Regions from separate parts of the Nocardioides sp. NPDC057767 genome, predicted to be linked through region 1. Evidence: riboswitches for the same ligand, from Rfam matches in the RefSeq annotation. Region 1 holds a riboswitch; each other region holds the start of a gene.
What was found. A riboswitch is a leader RNA that binds a small molecule or an ion and turns the genes downstream of it on or off. The one in region 1 is predicted to bind cobalamin.
Positions count from the first base shown of each region.

Region 1 (5,346 bases):
CCACGGCGTCGGTCATCTCGAGATGACCGACGCGGTCGGCAAGCGCCACCCCCCGCGCCCGCCGCCTCGCATCCCGCACCGTGAGCGGCAGCGGCGACCAGCCGAGCTGGCGGCCGAGCTCGACGAGCGGCGGCACGACGGGCGAGTCCTCGAGGATGTCGGCGGGGTCGCCGACAGCGACGGAGCCGTCGCCGACGAGGAGCGCGATCCGGTCGGCGAAGGGTACGACGCGCTCGAGGCGGTGCTCGGCGAGGACCACGGAGGTGCCGAGGTCGTGCACGAGCCGGGTGATGGTGGCGAGCACGTCCTCGGCGGCGGTGGGGTCGAGGGCGGAGGTGGGCTCGTCGAGCACGACCACCCGCGGGTGGGTGGTGAGCACGGAGCCGATCGCGACGCGCTGCTGCTGCCCGCCCGAGAGCGTACGCAGCGACCGCTGCCGCAGCTCGGCGATGCCGAGCAGGTCGAGGGTCTCCTCGACCCGGCGCCGCATGGTCGCCGGCGGGAGCCCGAGCTGCTCCATCCCGTAGGCCAGCTCCTCCTCGACCGTGTCGGTGACGAAGCCGGCCACCGGGTCCTGACCGACGTAGCCGATGATCCCGGCGCGCTCGCGCGGCGGCGTACGGATGATCGAGGCGCCGTCCAGCAGCAGGTCACCCTCCAGCACGCCGCCGGAGAAGCGGGGCACCAGGCCGGCGATGACGCCGAGAAGCGTCGACTTCCCGGAGCCGGTGGGGCCGGAGACGAGCAGCAGCTCGCCCTCCTCGATGGTGAGATCGACGTCCTTGAGCACGTGCTCGGAGGAGTCGGGCGGGGTGAACGTGATCCCTCGCAGCTCGATCATGCGGCTGTCTCCTCCTCGACGAGTGATGCCGGCACCGGCGCGGCGACCGCCGGGACCAGCCCGACGAGCACTCCTGCCATGGCCGTCAGCGTGACCCCGGGCGCGGTGCTCACCCCGGGAAAGGCCACCGGGACCTGCGACCGGGCGACCCACCAGCCCACGACCGCGACCAGCACGCCGCTCAGCGCCACCACGACCTCCGGCCAGCGCCACCGGTCGGGCCGGTAGACGGTCCGCGACACCCGGCGACCGGCCAGCCTCAGCCCGATGGCCGCGGAGCCGACGCCGAGCACCAGCATGGTGGCCGCCAGCCAGCCGGGCGTGGTCCCGTCCAGCACCGCGTAGACGCCGGCGCAGAGACCCACGAGCGAGACCAGCATCAGCCCCGAGGTGACCCGCCTGGTGGCAGCCGGGATCCCGGCCGTACGTCCGTAGCCGCGTGTGTCCATGCCGGCCGCCAGCGCCATCGACCGCTCCAGGGCGTCCTCGAGCACCGGCACCAGGAAGCGGCGCAGCCGCTTGACCCTTCCGGTCGCCCCTGCCCGCAGCCGCTGCGCGGCGCGGACCCGCTGCACCGACTCGGCCAGCTGGGGCAGCACGGTCACCGCCACCACCACGGCGGTGCCGATCTCGTAGAGCGCGGGCGGCAGCGACCGCAACAGTCGCTTCGGGTTGGCCAGTGCGTTGGCCGCACCGACGCAGATCACGATCACACCGAGCCGCATACCGTCGTAGAGGCCCGCGAGCAGCGCCTCGCGGGTGAGCGGCCCGAGCAGCCGGATCCCGAGCACCCAATCGGGAAGCGGGATCTCGGGCAGATCGATGAGCACATGACCCGGCACGGCGCCCAGGAGCACCCTGAAGAGCACCCGGGTCGCGACGATGAACAGGGCGAGGCCGACGTAGAGCCGGAACGCCTTCGCCCACGGTTGCTCACCGCGACGGGCCGCGACCACGACCGAGACCACCCCCACCAAGAGCAGGAGCAGCAGCGGGTTGGTGGTGAAGGAGGCGTACGCAGCCAGCCCGATCGCCCACACCCACCAGGCGACGGGGTGCAGATCACGGGGCAGGCGCGCGATCGCGGCCTCGCGAATCAAGGTGCTCATCGGACCGCCTCCGTAGCGCATGCGCCAGGGTACGGACGCGGTCCGATGAAAGATCCATTGTTCGCTCGCTGACGCTCGCTCATCGCCGACGCCACCAGACGACACCGGCGACGGAGAAGAGGGCGAGGATCCCGGCGGGAGCGACCCAGACGGGCAGCTGCCGGGGCTCGGAGGTCGAGTCAGAGGGTGAGTCCTCCGGAGATGACTCCGGCGACGGGCTTGAGGGCGCCCCCACAGCATCCCCAAGCACCGTCGCCGGAGCGGTAACGACATCGTCGTCTATCCACGTGAACGCAACACCCTGCCCGGAGGTCACGCTGATTTCGGTAACATTTCTGGAGGCATAGCTCCAGGCCCCGGATTCGTCGGTGACCCACAGGGACCAGTAGGCGTCGGCGGGAGGCATCTGGGCACAGCCGGCGGTCTTCGGCCGGCCGTCGACACGGCAGACGACGCTGGGCATCGAGGTCACGTAGGTGAGCGGATGCCCTGCCTTCTCGAAGAGGTCGGCACCGGTGTCGCCCTCCTCGGGCCGGACGCAGGTGACCTCGGGGTCGCCGCCCAGCGCGTTGGGCTCGACGACGACGGTGACGCCGTCACATGCCTCTGCGGCAGAAGCCGAAGCCGGGGTGAGGACGGGTGCGGTGGCCCCGGCGAGGATCGCCAGGGCCACCATCGCGGACCGTAGGCTCAGCACGCGGTCTTCGTGGTCGCGTCCTTGGGCAGGAAGACGAGGGATGGCAGCGCCTGGGCGGCCGCGAGGCGGTACATCCCCTCGGACTCCTTGGTCAGCCCCTTGGTGTTGCCCTCGGCCAGGGCGGCGTCGTCGTAGGCCACCGCCCCGATGTCGTCACCGCAGGTCACGACGTGCTCGGAGACCCAGGTCGCGGCCTTCTCGGCAGCATCGGTCTCACCGGCGCGACCGAACGCCCACCCGGCCAGGCCGGTGGTGTTGGAGTTGGCGATGTTGCCGGTCGCCGCCTTGAACGAACCGTCCTCCGCCTGGGTCTCCTTCAGCCACTCGACGCCAGCCTCGACGGCCTTCTCGGCCTCGGGAGAGGCGACCGAGGACAGCGCGATCAACGCGAACGCGGTGGCGTCGGCATCCGGAGCGGCCTTCGGGTCACCGTCGCAGGTCTGGTCGGCGGCCGCGGGGTCAGCCGTGAACGTGACCCGGAACCAGCCCTCCTCGCACTGCTGCCCGGCCAGGAAATCCGCGGCGGCGGTGGCCTTCTTGCTCTCGGCGTTGCTCAGTGCCCAGACGGCGTACGACTGCCCGATGGTGTTGGAGTAGTCGGCCGCCTCCTTGTTCTCGGGGTCGAGCTTGTCGGCGATGCGGCCGTTCTCACCGACGGTGCCCTCGAGCTGCTTCAGCAGACCGGGGTCGGAGGCGTCGATGTTCTGCTGGAGGACGAGCGCCTTCGCGGTGGCCCCGGCCGAGGTCACGGTGCCGAACCCGGGCGAGGTGTAAGCCGACTTGTTCTCCATCACGGCCGCGGCGATCGTGGCGATCTCCTCGTCGTAGCCACCGACCTCGGCCAGCGCGATCCCGATGTCGGCGCTGAGCCCGAAGTCGTCGGTGCCGTACTGCGCGTTGCGGGCCACACCCTTCGGCGCCTGGGCGACGAGCCAGTCGGCCACGGAGGTCGACACCTTCGCGTCGTAGGTGGGCTTCTCCCCCTCCTCGACGGCCTTCTCGCCGCAGCCGGCGAGCGAGGTGAGGGCGAGGGCGGCGGCGATGCCACCGATGACGGTCTTCTTCATGGTTCCTTCCGCGCTGTTCGTCGGGAAGGCCCAGGGCCGACCCGCTGCTTTCCACGACAGCGTCAGGTCAGTACGCGCCCGTCGGCAGGTGCTCCGGCTCGCCCAGGACCCGATGTCCTGGGCCTACGGTTGCGGGTCAGCGCCGGGATTCGACCGGCTTCCCCCACCACGGCGTGTGTTGATTGAGGCTCTGCTTGATTCGGGGGTCATCTTATGCCGGGTCGTCCCTGCTTGCGGGATCGCCGTCGAGCAGTCACTCTGTCCCCATGCGCCACAGGATTCTCGGCCTTGTCGCAACCTCGATCTCGGCCACCGTGCTCTCCCTCTGCCCAGCCACGACGGCCGTCGCGGCACCGGCTCGAACCTCGGTCACGTACGCCGATCTGGTTGCCATGTTCGGCGACAAGGTCGGTGACAGGAAGACCGTCGAGACCGGGCTGCCGACCCTCAACCGGGCCATGTCCGACGCCCGGATCACGACCTCCTACCGGCAGGCGGCCTACCTGGCCACGCTCGCCAACGAGAGCTCCTTCCACCACGACGCCAAGGGCCCCCACGACAAGCGGAAGTACGCCGGCCGCGGCTACATCCAGCTGACCGGCGAGGCCAACTACACCGACGCCGGCGCCTACTTCGGCATCGACCTTCGCCGCCGCCCCGAGCTGGCCCGGTCCCTGGACCACAGCGCGCCGATCTCGCGGTGGTACTGGACCGTCGCCCGCGATATCAACCCGCTCGCCGACGCCCTCGAGATGGGCAAGGTCAACGCGGCGATCGGCTATCCCGCCAACAAGGAGGAGGACGCCGAGCGCTGCCGCGACTTCAAGGCCGCGCTGAAGCACCTCGACGGCTCGGTTCCCAAGGGGATCGACTGCACCCGCCCGAAGCCGAAGAAGGCAGACGACCAGGACCTCACCGCGGACGCGTCCTAGACCTGCAGACGTACGTCACTTCTTGTTGCGCTTGTCGCTGACCGCGATCGCCGAGGTGCCCTCGTCCTTGAGCTCGAAGAGGTCGATCGCCTTGATGAGCTTGGTCCAGGTGGCGTAGCCGTAGTTGCGCGGGTCCTCGGAGGACTGGTTGCGGATGCGGGAGACGACCGTGCCGACCAGGGCCCAGCCGTCGTCGTCGGCGGCCGCGGCGATGGAGTTGCGCAGCAGCTGGATCAACCGGGCGTTGCGCTTCAGGACCTGTCCCGTGGTCGCCGAGGAGGACTGCTTGCGGGCGGGGGTGGCGCCGGCCTCGGAGTCGGTGTCGGTCTCCTCCTCGGAGCCGCCGAGCTTCTCGACCACGGTGAACCGGGTGCAGGCGCTCTTGAACGGGGCCGGCGTCTTCTCCCGGCCGTAGCCGTAGACGGCGCGCCCCTTCTCGCGCAGGTAGTGCACCAGCGGGGTGAAGTCGGAGTCGGAGGAGACCAGCGCGAACGCGTCCGGGATCGCCGCGTGCAGCAGCTCGACGGCGTCGATGGCGAGCGCCATGTCGGAGGCGTTCTTGTGGGCGGTCAGGTCGAACTGCTGCATCGGCCGGATGGCCGCGTCGTGCAGCTCCTCGATCCAGCCCTTGAGCTCGGGCTTGGTCCAGTTCCCGTAGGCCCGCCGGATGGTCACCTCGCCGTACTCGGCCAGGTCGTTC
Region 1 covers NZ_JBHVKJ010000065.1:22,641-27,986, forward strand. The annotation lists gene ACFVDI_RS24785 (ABC transporter ATP-binding protein) at 1-841, opposite strand, end outside; gene ACFVDI_RS24790 (CbiQ family ECF transporter T component) at 838-1,950, opposite strand; gene ACFVDI_RS24795 (hypothetical protein) at 2,030-2,647, opposite strand; gene ACFVDI_RS24800 (prenyltransferase/squalene oxidase repeat-containing protein) at 2,641-3,714, opposite strand; cobalamin riboswitch at 3,780-3,912, opposite strand; gene ACFVDI_RS24805 (glycoside hydrolase family 19 protein) at 3,981-4,646, shown strand; gene ACFVDI_RS24810 (NYN domain-containing protein) at 4,662-5,346, opposite strand, start outside.

Region 2 (5,346 bases), on a different contig from region 1:
GGCGGTCCTCGGGCACGAAGGCCAGCCCCATCTCTATCGCCCGCCGCGGGTCACCCGGCGGGACCGGCTGCCCGTCGAGGGTGACCTCGCCGCTCTCGTAGGGGTCGACGCCGAAGATCGCCTGGGCGACCTCGCTGCGCCCGGCGCCGACGAGGCCGGCCAGGCCGACGATCTCACCTTCGCGGACGGTGAGGCTGATGTCCTGGAACAGGCCGGTGCGGGTGAGGCCCCTGACCTCGAGCAGGGGCTTGCCGACGGTGGCCTCGAGCTTCGGGTAGAGGTCGGAGACCTCCCGCCCGACCAGTCGCTGGACGATCTCGTCCTCGGTGACCGCGGAGATCGGGTCGGTGGAGATGTAGGCGCCGTCGCGCATCACCGTGATCGTGTCGCACAGCGCGAACACCTCGTCGAAGCGGTGCGAGATGAACACGACGGCGCAGCCCTGGTCGCGCAGCGTGCGCGCCACGGTCATCAGCCGCTCGACCTCGTTGCCCGACAGCGCCGCGGTCGGCTCGTCCATGATCAGGACCTTGGCATCGAGCGAGAGCGCCTTGGCGATCTCGATCAGCTGCTGGTCGGCGATCGAGAGGCCCTCGGTCGGGCGCTCGGGCTCGATCGGCACACCGAGCCGGGCGAAGAGCTCGACGACCTCGGTGCGCATCGCGGCGCGGTCGATCCTGCCCCAGCGGTTGGTCGGCTGGCGCCCCATGAAGATGTTCTCGGTGACCGAGAGGTCGGGAAAGAGGGTCGGCTCCTGGTAGATGACCGCGACGCCGGCCTGCTTGGCCTCGGCGGTGTTGCGGAAGTCGACCTGCTCCCCGGAGAGCAGGTAGTCGCCGGCGTCGCGGCGGTAGAGCCCGGCGACGATCTTGACCAGGGTCGACTTCCCGGCCCCGTTCTCCCCCACGAGCGCGTGGATGGATCCGGCCTCGACCCGGAGGCTTCCAGACCGGAGGGCGCGTACGGGGCCGAACGACTTGGCCACGTCCCGCAGCTCCAGTGCGGCGGGTGTGTCCGGCATGGGCAGCTCCTCGAATTGAAAGGTTTCAAGCCTGGTTTACGCTAGTGATGGCAATCACATACGTCAACACTCTTCGGCCGCTAATTTGAGCGAGGTTCGGACTTTGCCGTCAGACCGGCACCACGCCAACCCACATCCGCGCGGGAATCCTGCCGCGTCAGACCGCGTTCAGAGACCCATGCACGCACTCTGGGTATGGGCACATCCGCACGCCTCGTCACTCAACGGACGGCTGCAGGAGGCGGGCCGCAACGCTCTCGTCGCGGCCGGCTGGACCGTCGACGAGATCGACCTCTATCGAGAAGGTTTCAATCCACTTCTGGTGGAACGGGGCGAGGCCGACGTACGCCGCCACCAGGACCGCCTGCGGGAGGCAGATCTGCTGGTCATGCAGTTCCCGCTGTGGTGGTATTCGGTGCCGGCCATCCTCAAGGGCTGGATCGATCGGGTCTTCGAGTCGGGATTCGCCTTCGACGTACCGGACCCGGAGACCGGCAAGCCGCTCAAGTACGGCAAGGGCGGCCTGGCCGGCAAGCGCGCCCTGACCATCGTCACGGCCGGCGACCGGGCCGCGACCCTGGGCCCGCGTGGGATCAGCGGCCACATCGAGGACGTCCTGTGGCCGCTGCTGCACGGCACGTTCTGGTACACCGGGATGGACCCGCTGCGCCCGCACCTGATCACCGACGCCGACGTCGTCGACGCCGAGGTCATGGCACGGATCGAGGCCGACCTGAGCGTACGTCTCGAGGGTGTGATGACGGAGCCGCGGATCGCCTACCGGCCGATGGTCGAGGAGCAGTACGACCACACGATCAAGCTCCACGACTCGGTCGCACCTGGGCAGGACGGGCTCAGCGCCCATCGCGAGGGCTGAGGGCGTCACGGCGGCGGGCGGGCACTCCTGCTACGGTCTTCGGGCCAGCCGCTCGGGACGCAGTCCCGGCACGGGAACCCGGTGAGAGCCCGGGACTGACGCGCAGCGGTGTGGGTGACGGACGGGACACTGTGCCACTGGGCCCTCGGGTCTGGGAAGGCGTCTCGCGCCGGTCGATCCCGAGTCCGAAGACCTGCTGGCCCTGCAGCAGACCGCTGCCGGTCAGCACGGGCGACGCGCACCAGCCCGCGACCCGCTCGAGGACCGACGTGCACCTGTCTCGCACCATCCGAACGATCACCGCGAGCGCCGTGCTGGCGCTCGGCGCCACCCTGACCGGCTGCGGTGCCGACCGGCCCGCCGACGCGAAGAAGGCTGCCACCGCCAGCACCGCCGGCTTCCCGCTCACGCTGACCAACTGCGGTCGCGAGATCACCCTCGAGGCGCCGCCCGAGCGGGCGGTCTCGCTCAACCAGAGCTCGACCGAGATCCTGCTCTCGCTCGGCCTCGCCGACCGGATGGCCGGCACCGCGGTGTGGACCGACCCGGTGCTCGACTCGCTCGCCGAGGACAACGAACGCGTGCCGCGGCTCGCCGACAACTGGCCCTCCTACGAGCGCGTCCTGGAGGCCGAGCCCGACTTCGTCACCGCCTCCTTCATCAGCACCCTGGGCGAGGGCGGGGTGACCACGCCGGAGGACCTGGAGAAGCTGGGTGTCGGCTCCTACCTCTCGCCCGCCGAGTGCGTCAAGGACAACGAGGGCGACGACGACGGCACCCGTGTCGACCCCCTCGAGATCGAGACGATCTTCCAGGAGATCACCGACCTGGCACGGATCTTCGGCGTCCCCGAACGCGGCGAGAGCCTGGTCGCCGACCTGTCGCAGCGACTGGAGGCCGCCCGGACGAAGGCGCCCTCCGGTGAGGTGAGCGCGATGTACTGGTTCGCCAACTCCGAGTCGCCCTACCTGGCCGGCTGCTGCGGCGGTCCCGGCATCATCGGCCGCACCCTCGGCGTGGAGAACGTCTTCGACGACACCACCGACGAGTGGCCGCAGATCAACTGGGAGACCGTCGCCGAGCGCAACCCCGACGTCATCGTCCTCGGCGACCTGACCCGCAAGAGCCAGACCGCCGAGACCGCTCGCGCCAAGATCGACTACCTGAAGAGCAACCCGGTCACCGCCCGGATGGACGCGGTCCGCAACGACCGCTTCGTGACGGTCTCCGGCGCCGAGCTCAATCCCTCGATCCGCACCGTCTACGCGGTCGAGAACGTCGCCGACCAGCTGGCCGCCCTCGGCCTCCGCTGATGTCGGCGCGCCGCGTCCCCCGCGCCGGCATTCTGCTGGCGCTGGCTCCCCTGGTGGTGGTCGCCTCGGTGGCGGGCGCCATCACCGTCGGCCCCTCCGACCTCAGCATCACCGACGTCTACGGCGTCGTCGCCGACCGGGCCGGGCTCGGGTCCTCCGGCCTGACCCTGCTCCAGCAGAGCATCGTGTGGGACCTGCGGCTGCCGCGTACGTTGCTCGCGGGGATCTGCGGTGCGGGCCTGGCCATCTGCGGGGTCATCCTGCAGTCGCTGCTGCGCAACCCGCTCGCCGACCCGTTCGTGCTCGGCATCTCCTCGGGCGCCTCGACCGGCGCGGTCTCGATCGTCGTCCTCGGCGTCGGGTCGGGTGCGATCGGGCTCTCCACCGGGGCGTTCGCCGGTGCGCTCGCGTCGTTCGCCCTCGTGCTGCTGCTCGCCTCGCTCGCCGGCGGCACCACCGACCGGCTCATCCTCGCCGGGATCGCCGCGACCCAGCTCTGCTCGGCGCTCACCTCATTCATCGTGTTCACCGCGGCCGACGCCGAGCAGACGCGCGGGGTGCTGTTCTGGCTGCTCGGGTCGCTCTCCTCGGCGAGCTGGACCGACGTACTCGTGTGCGGCGTGATCGTGCTCGGCGGGCTGCTCTGCTGCATCCTCGGCGCCGGATGGCTGGACGCGTTCGCGTTCGGCAACGACGCGGCGGCCTCGCTCGGGGTCGATGTCGCGCGGATCCGGGCGGTGCTCCTCGTGCTGACGGCGCTGATGACCGCCGTCATCGTCGCCACGTCCGGGGCGATCGGCTTCGTCGGGCTGGTCCTCCCCCACCTGGCCCGCGCGCTGGTCGGGGTCGGGCACCGGCTGCTGCTCCCGGCCACCGCGCTGCTCGGCGCGATCTTCCTGATCTGGGTCGACACCGCCGCCCGGACCGTGATCGATCCCGAGGAGCTCCCCGTCGGAGTGGCGACCGCGCTGGTCGGGGTGCCGGCCTTCGCCCTGGTGCTGATGAGGGCCCGGCGATGATCGCGCTGGAGGCCGAACGCGTCCACTGGGCCCCTCGCGGCCGACTCGTCGTCGACGACGTGTCCCTCCAGGTCGAGGACGGCTCCACCATCGGGCTGCTCGGACCCAACGGGTCCGGGAAGTCCTCCCTGATCCGGATCCTGGCCGGCCTCCGGCCGCCGGACTCGGGCGGCGTCCTCCTCGACGGCAGCCCGCTCGCCGGGATGTCCCGGCGCCGCCTGGCGCGCCGGCTCGCGGTCGTCGAGCAGGAACCGACGACCAGTCAGGACCTCCGCGTACGCGACGTCGTCGCCCTCGGCCGGATCCCGCACCGCCCGGCCTGGGCGCCCGACAGTGCCCGGGACCGCGCCGTCATCGAGGAGGCGGCCGCCCACGCCGGGATCGCCGACCGCCTCGAGCAGCGCTTCTCGACCCTGTCGGGCGGTGAGCGGCAGCGTACGCAGATCGCGCGGGCGCTCGCCCAGGAACCGGAGATCCTGCTCCTGGACGAGCCGACGAACCACCTCGACGTACGTCATCAGCTGGCGCTGCTCGCGCTGGTCCGCCGGATGCCCACGACCTGCCTCGTCGCCCTGCACGACCTCAACCTCGCCGCCGCCTACTGCGACCAGGTCTTCGTGCTCGCCGAGGGTCGCGTCGTGGCCGGCGGCCCGCCCGCCGAGGTGCTGACCGAGTCCCTCATCGCCGAGGTCTACGGAGTTCGCGCCCGGGTGCACCACGACGAGGGCGTCGTCATCCGCTTCCTCGGCCCGGTCACCGCCTAGAGCTGCGAGTCGTAGACGCGTACGTAGTCCACGACCATGCGCTGCGGGAACTGGGTCGTGCCGTCGGGGTTGCCGGGCCAGTTGCCGCCGACCGCGACGTTGAGGATGAAGAAGAACGGCTGGTCGAAGACCCAGGGATTGGCGCCGGTGTTGGCGGTGGTGAAGGTCTGGTAGGCGACGCCGTCGACGGACCAGGTGATCGAGCCGGGCCGCCAGTCGATCGCGAAGGTGTGGAACGTGTCGGCGAAGGACCAGCCCTGCGGGTGCATGTACTGCCCGGTGATGCCGTTGCCGCCGGAGTAGCCCGGGCCGTGCAGCGTGCCGTGCACGAGGTGGGGTTCGTAGCCGACGT
Region 2 covers NZ_JBHVKJ010000021.1:26,136-31,481, reverse strand. The annotation lists gene ACFVDI_RS12850 (sugar ABC transporter ATP-binding protein) at 1-1,021, opposite strand, end outside; gene ACFVDI_RS12845 (NAD(P)H-dependent oxidoreductase) at 1,200-1,898, shown strand; cobalamin riboswitch at 1,927-2,114, shown strand; gene ACFVDI_RS12840 (ABC transporter substrate-binding protein) at 2,168-3,211, shown strand; gene ACFVDI_RS12835 (FecCD family ABC transporter permease) at 3,211-4,230, shown strand; gene ACFVDI_RS12830 (ABC transporter ATP-binding protein) at 4,227-4,994, shown strand; gene ACFVDI_RS12825 (family 16 glycosylhydrolase) at 4,991-5,346, opposite strand, start outside.
Region 2: it holds a riboswitch for cobalamin, as region 1 does, so the genes downstream of both, ACFVDI_RS12840 (ABC transporter substrate-binding protein) here and ACFVDI_RS24800 (prenyltransferase/squalene oxidase repeat-containing protein) in region 1, are expected to answer to the same signal.

Region 3 (5,346 bases), on a different contig from region 1:
CCGTGGTCGGTCATCGAGGAGCGGATGCGCGCGGTCGCCGCGGCCGACCTGGTGCTGGCGATCTACAACCCGGCCTCGCGCTCGCGCACCGACCAGATCGGGCTGGCGCGCGACGTACTCCTCGAGCAGCGCAAGCCCGACACCGTCGTCATCGTCGGACGAGACGTCGGGCGGGCCGAGGAGTCGCTGACGGTGACCACGCTCGGTGAGCTGGATCCCGCATCGATCGACATGAAGTGTCTGGTCATCGTGGGGGCGAGCTCGACCCGGGTGACCGCGGCAGGACAGGTCTGGACGCCGAGGTATGTCCGATGACCGATCCGATGACCGTCCACTTCGTCGGTGCCGGGCCCGGCGCGGCGGACCTGCTGACCGTGCGCGCGACGAGGCTGCTCGAGGCCGCCGACGTGGTGCTCTATCCCGGCACCTATCTGGATCCCGAGGTCCTGGCCCACTGCAGTCCGTCGGCCTCGCTCGTCGACACCCAGAAGCTCGATCTGGACCAGATCGTCGGTGCGATCATCACCGCTCACCGGGGCGGTAAGCAGGTCGTACGCCTCGTGTCGGGTGACCCGTCGGTCTACTCGGCCGTGGCCGAGCAGACCCGGCGGCTCGACGCCGCCGAGGTGCCGTGGGACGTGACCCCTGGCGTACCGGCCTACGCTGCCGCCGCTGCGCTGGTCGGACGCGAGCTCACCGTGCCGCTGGTGGCCCAGTCGGTGGTCCTCACCCGCACCCAGGCCCGGTCGACGGCCATGCCGGAGGGGGAGTCGCTGGCTGCGTACGCCGCCACCGGCGCCACCCTGGTGCTCCACCTGGCGATCCGGCGCACCCGCGAGCTGATGGCCGAGCTGTTGCCCTTCTACGGCCCGGAGTGTCCGGTCGTGGTCGTCTACCGCGCCAGCCAGCCCGAGGAGAAGGTGCTGCGGGGGACCGTGTCGACGATCGCCGACGCGGTCGAGGACGCCGGCCTGCGCCAGGCCGCCGTCATCCTGGCCGGGCCCGCGCTGGCCCGCGCCGGCGGTGAGTCGTTCCTCTACGACGCTGCCAGGGTGCGTGCCTGATGGACCTCTACGACGCCATCAACCGTCGTCGGGACACCCGTGCCGAGTTCACCGGCGAGCCGGTGGCTCCGGATGTCCTGGAGCGGGTCCTGTCCGCCGCCCACGCCGCCCCGAGCGTCGGGATGTCGCAGCCGTGGGACTTCGTGCTCGTACGCGACGCCGACCGCCTCGAGCGCTTCCACTCCCACGTCGCGACCGAGCGTGAGACCTTCGCCGCCACCCTGTCCGGCGAGCGGGCCGAGACCTTCTCCCGGATCAAGATCGAGGGCATCCGCGAGTCCGGGCTGGGGGTCGTGGTCGGCTACGACCCGAGCCGTGGCGGCCCCAACGTCCTCGGCCGCCACGCCATCGCCGACGCCGGCCTCTACTCGGTCGTCTGCGCCATCCAGAACCTCTGGCTCGCCGCCACCGCCGAGGGCCTCGGCGTCGGCTGGGTCAGCTTCTACCGCGAGGAGTTCCTGCGCGACCTGGTCGGGATGCCCGAGGGCGTACGTCCTGTCGCCTGGCTCTGCGTCGGTCACGTCGAGGATCTCCCCGATGTCCCCGACCTGGAGCGCTTCGGCTGGCGCCACCGCTCACCGCTCTCGACGGTGCTCCACGACGAGACTTTCTAGGGTGCGGGCCAGGGCCTGGTGGCGACCGGTCGAGTAGAGGCGCTTCCGGTCGCGCTCCTCCTCCAGTTGGTCCCAGAAGTACATGCTGCGCGGGTCGGCGCGTGACGGAGTGGAGTTGAGGGCACCCCACAGTGTCCAGGTCGCTCCGTTCTCGATCGGCAGCCAGGTGTCCTCGAACTCCGAGAACCAGTCGCCGGGAGGACCGAGTGTGAGTCTGCCCGGTGGGAGGCCGGGAGACGTGGACGCATCTGGTGGTAGGCGAGCGAGGGAAGGTACCAACCCGTCGCGACGTCTGCGCGCTGCTCCTCCCAGGTGGCGTCGAGGTCGAAGGGTCTGGTGCGGCCGATCCGCGCGATGAACGGCTGATGCCGGTCGAGGGCCTCGTCGGTGCTGCGTGGCCGGGCGAGGAGACGCTCGATCGCGTCGGCTTCGTACCGGTACGCCGAGCCGACTCGCGTGCGCGGGCCGGCGAGCCCTGACTGCAGGATGCGCAGCGCCTGGTTGCGGCCAAGGAGATGGACTCTCGCCAGGCGCTCACATGCTTGCTGCGTGGTGATCAGCATGTGACGACGCTAGGCCGGGACCATCGGGGCGTCCATCGCATACCAGTCAGGTGTAAACCGGTCGTGCAGCGGCAGCGATAGTGCACGGTGGCAGCACCTTGTTCACCAGGGCCGCGAGGGCCGGGCGGGGGATCAGGATCTGTTGGCCGTGTAGGCCCATTGCGTGACGGTGCGCGCAGGCGCCCAGCCGGTGAAGGAACCGATCGGGGCGGTGGTCTCGACGGCGATGCGGGTGAGTTCGCCGCCGCGATCTTCGTAGAGCCCTGCGAGGAGCTGCTCGGTCTCCAGGGTGACGCCGTGGACGACGAGACGACCGCCGGGGCGGAGGGCGGCGAGGCAGGCGTCGAGGACGCCGGGGCGGGTCGCGCCGCCGCCGATGAAGATCGCGTCGGGCGCCGGGAGATCGCGCAACGCATCCGGGGCACGACCTTCGACGACGGTCAGGCTCGGTACGCCGAGACGGGCGGCGTTACGAGCGATCCGGGCTGCCCGCTCGGAGTTGCCCTCGATGGCCGTCGTGGTGCAGGAAGGGTGCGCCCGCATCCACTCGATTCCGACCGATCCGGCACCGGCGCCGACGTCCCACAGGTGTTCGCCGGGGGTCGGTGCCAGGCGGGCCAGGGCGGAGGCGCGCAGGTCGCGCTTGGTCAGCTGGCCGTCGTTCTCGAAGGCGTCGTCGGGTAGACCGGCCGCCCAGCCGAACAGCGGCGCCCCGACGCACTCGATCGCCACGATGTTGAGCCGTGGCGACTCGCCCGCCCAGGTCGAGGCCGTGCCCGTCCGCGAGCTCTCGGTCTCCGCCCCCAGCTCGCCCAGCACGGTCATCACGGACCCACCGAGACCGGCCGTGACCAGGAGGTTCGCGATCGAGGCCGGGGTCGATCCGTCTGAGGAGAGCGCCAGGATCCGGCGGCCGGGGGCGAGCTCGCGGCCGACCAGCGACACGTCGCGGCCGACCACGCTGACGACCGCGCACGACTCGGCCGGCCAGCCCATCCGGGCGCGGGCGAGGGAGACGGAGGAGACGGCCGGCTCGATGCGTACGTTCTCCCGACCGAGGAGCGAGATCAGGGTCGTCCCGATGCCGGAGACCAGCGGATCGCCGGAGGCCAGCGCGACGACGGGAGCGTCCGCCGGGAGCGACTCGAGCAGCGCAGGAAGGCCATCGCGAAGCGGCGAGGGCCAGGGCTCGCGCCGCTGGCCGGGGAGGTCAGGGACGACGTCGAGATGACGCTTGCCGCCGAGGAGGGTCGCGGCCTCCCGGATCAGCTGCTGGTGACGTACGGGGATCTCGTCCCAACCTCCGGCACCGATGCCCACCACGACGATCATGAGGCCAGACGCTACAGTGAGCGCACAGGCGCGAGGTGCCCCGACTGGGGAGAATCTGGGAAGCCGGTGAGAATCCGGCACAGGCCCGCTGCGGTGAATCGAGCTCCGACCACGGGGACTCGACAAGTCCGAAGACCGGCCTCGCGTCCAACCAACCAACGCGATAGGGAGCGGGAGCCTCTCATGCCGGTGCACTACCCATTTTCTGCCGTCCTCGGCTGCCAGGCCGACTCGGCCACAGGGCTCGACGACATGGGCCTCGCGCTCGTGCTCACCACGATCTCCCCGGAGATCGGCGGGGTCTTGGTCCGTGGCGAGAAGGGGACCGCGAAGTCGACGGCCGTACGCGGCCTGGCGGCCGTGCTGCCCTCGATCTCGGTCTACGCCGGGGACCGGTTCTCGATCGACCCCGCCGACCCGTCCGCGGAGTCGCCCGACGGACCGTTCGGGTCCGCCGCCGTCGTGGAGAGCCGGCCGGTGCGGCTGGTCGAGCTTCCGGTGGGCGCCACCGAGGACCGGGTCGTCGGCTCGCTCCACCTGGAGAGCGCGCTGTCGCGCGGCGCGGTCGAGTTCGAGCCAGGACTGCTCGCCCGGGCCCACCGCGGCCTGCTGTACGTGGACGAGGTCAACCTGCTCCACGACCACCTGGTCGACCTCCTGCTGGACGCGGCCGCGATGGGCCGGGTCTCGGTCGAGCGCGACGGGGTCTCGGTCGAGCACGCCGCCCGATTCGTACTGATCGGCACCATGAACCCCGAGGAGGGCGAGCTGCGCCCGCAGCTGCTGGACCGCTTCGGGCTCACCGTCGAGGTCGCCGCGCCCCGGGACCCCGCGCTGCGCGCCGAGGTCGTCCGCCGCCGGATGGCCTTCGACCTGGACGCTCCCGCGTTCGTCGAGCGCTATGTCGCCGCCGAGCGCGACCTGACCGCCCGGATCTCGGCCGCCCGCGCGCTGGTCGGCAAGGTCCGGCTCACCGCGCCCGGGCTGCTCAAGATCGCCGAGGTCTGCGCGGCCTTCGAGGTCGACGGGCTCCGCGCCGACATCGTCACCGCCCGCACCGCCGTCGCCCACGCCGCCTGGGCCGGACGCTCCGAGGTCACCCGCGCCGACATCCGCCGCGCCGCACTGCTCGCGCTGCCGCACCGCCGCCGTCGCAACCCCTTCGACGCTCCCGGCCTCGACGAGGACCTCCTCGACCGCATCCTCGGCGACGAGGAGCTGCCACCCGAGCCGCCCCCGGAGGTCGAGCCTGTCGAGACCTCCCACGAGGAGACATCGACCACCGACGACGGGGTCGCGGAACCCCAGTCGGTCGAGCCCGGCGAGCGCCAGCGAGACGGTGCCGAGACCAACACAGCCGATTCCGCGGACGACCGACCCGACGCGCCGCCCACGCCCTCCGCTCCCGCCCCCGAGTCCGTCACCGCTGCCGCCCCTGCCTACCGCCCCCGCCTCCTGACCGTCACCGGACTGGGCACCGGCCGCACCGGAGGCCGGAGCAAGGCGATCGGCAGCAGCGGCCGCCGGATCGGCGCGAACACCAGCGTCCGCGGCTCGCTCCATCTCGTCGAGACGCTCAAGGCCGCCGCGGGCAAGCAGGCAGCCCGCCCGCGTACGTCCGCGAAGGTCGAGCTGCGGGTCGAGGACCTCCGCACCGCGGTCCGCGAGGGACGCGAGGCCAACCTGGTGCTCTTCTGCGTGGACGCGTCCGGGTCGATGGCCGCGCGCAAGCGGATGGCGCAGGTGAAGGCCGCGGTCCTCTCGCTGCTCCTC
Region 3 covers NZ_JBHVKJ010000004.1:39,055-44,400, forward strand. The annotation lists gene cobJ (precorrin-3B C(17)-methyltransferase) at 1-315, shown strand, start outside; gene cobM (precorrin-4 C(11)-methyltransferase) at 312-1,064, shown strand; gene bluB (5,6-dimethylbenzimidazole synthase) at 1,064-1,678, shown strand; gene cbiE (precorrin-6y C5,15-methyltransferase (decarboxylating) subunit CbiE) at 2,374-3,573, opposite strand; cobalamin riboswitch at 3,590-3,732, shown strand; gene ACFVDI_RS03475 (VWA domain-containing protein) at 3,757-5,346, shown strand, end outside.
Region 3: it holds a riboswitch for cobalamin, as region 1 does, so the genes downstream of both, ACFVDI_RS03475 (VWA domain-containing protein) here and ACFVDI_RS24800 (prenyltransferase/squalene oxidase repeat-containing protein) in region 1, are expected to answer to the same signal.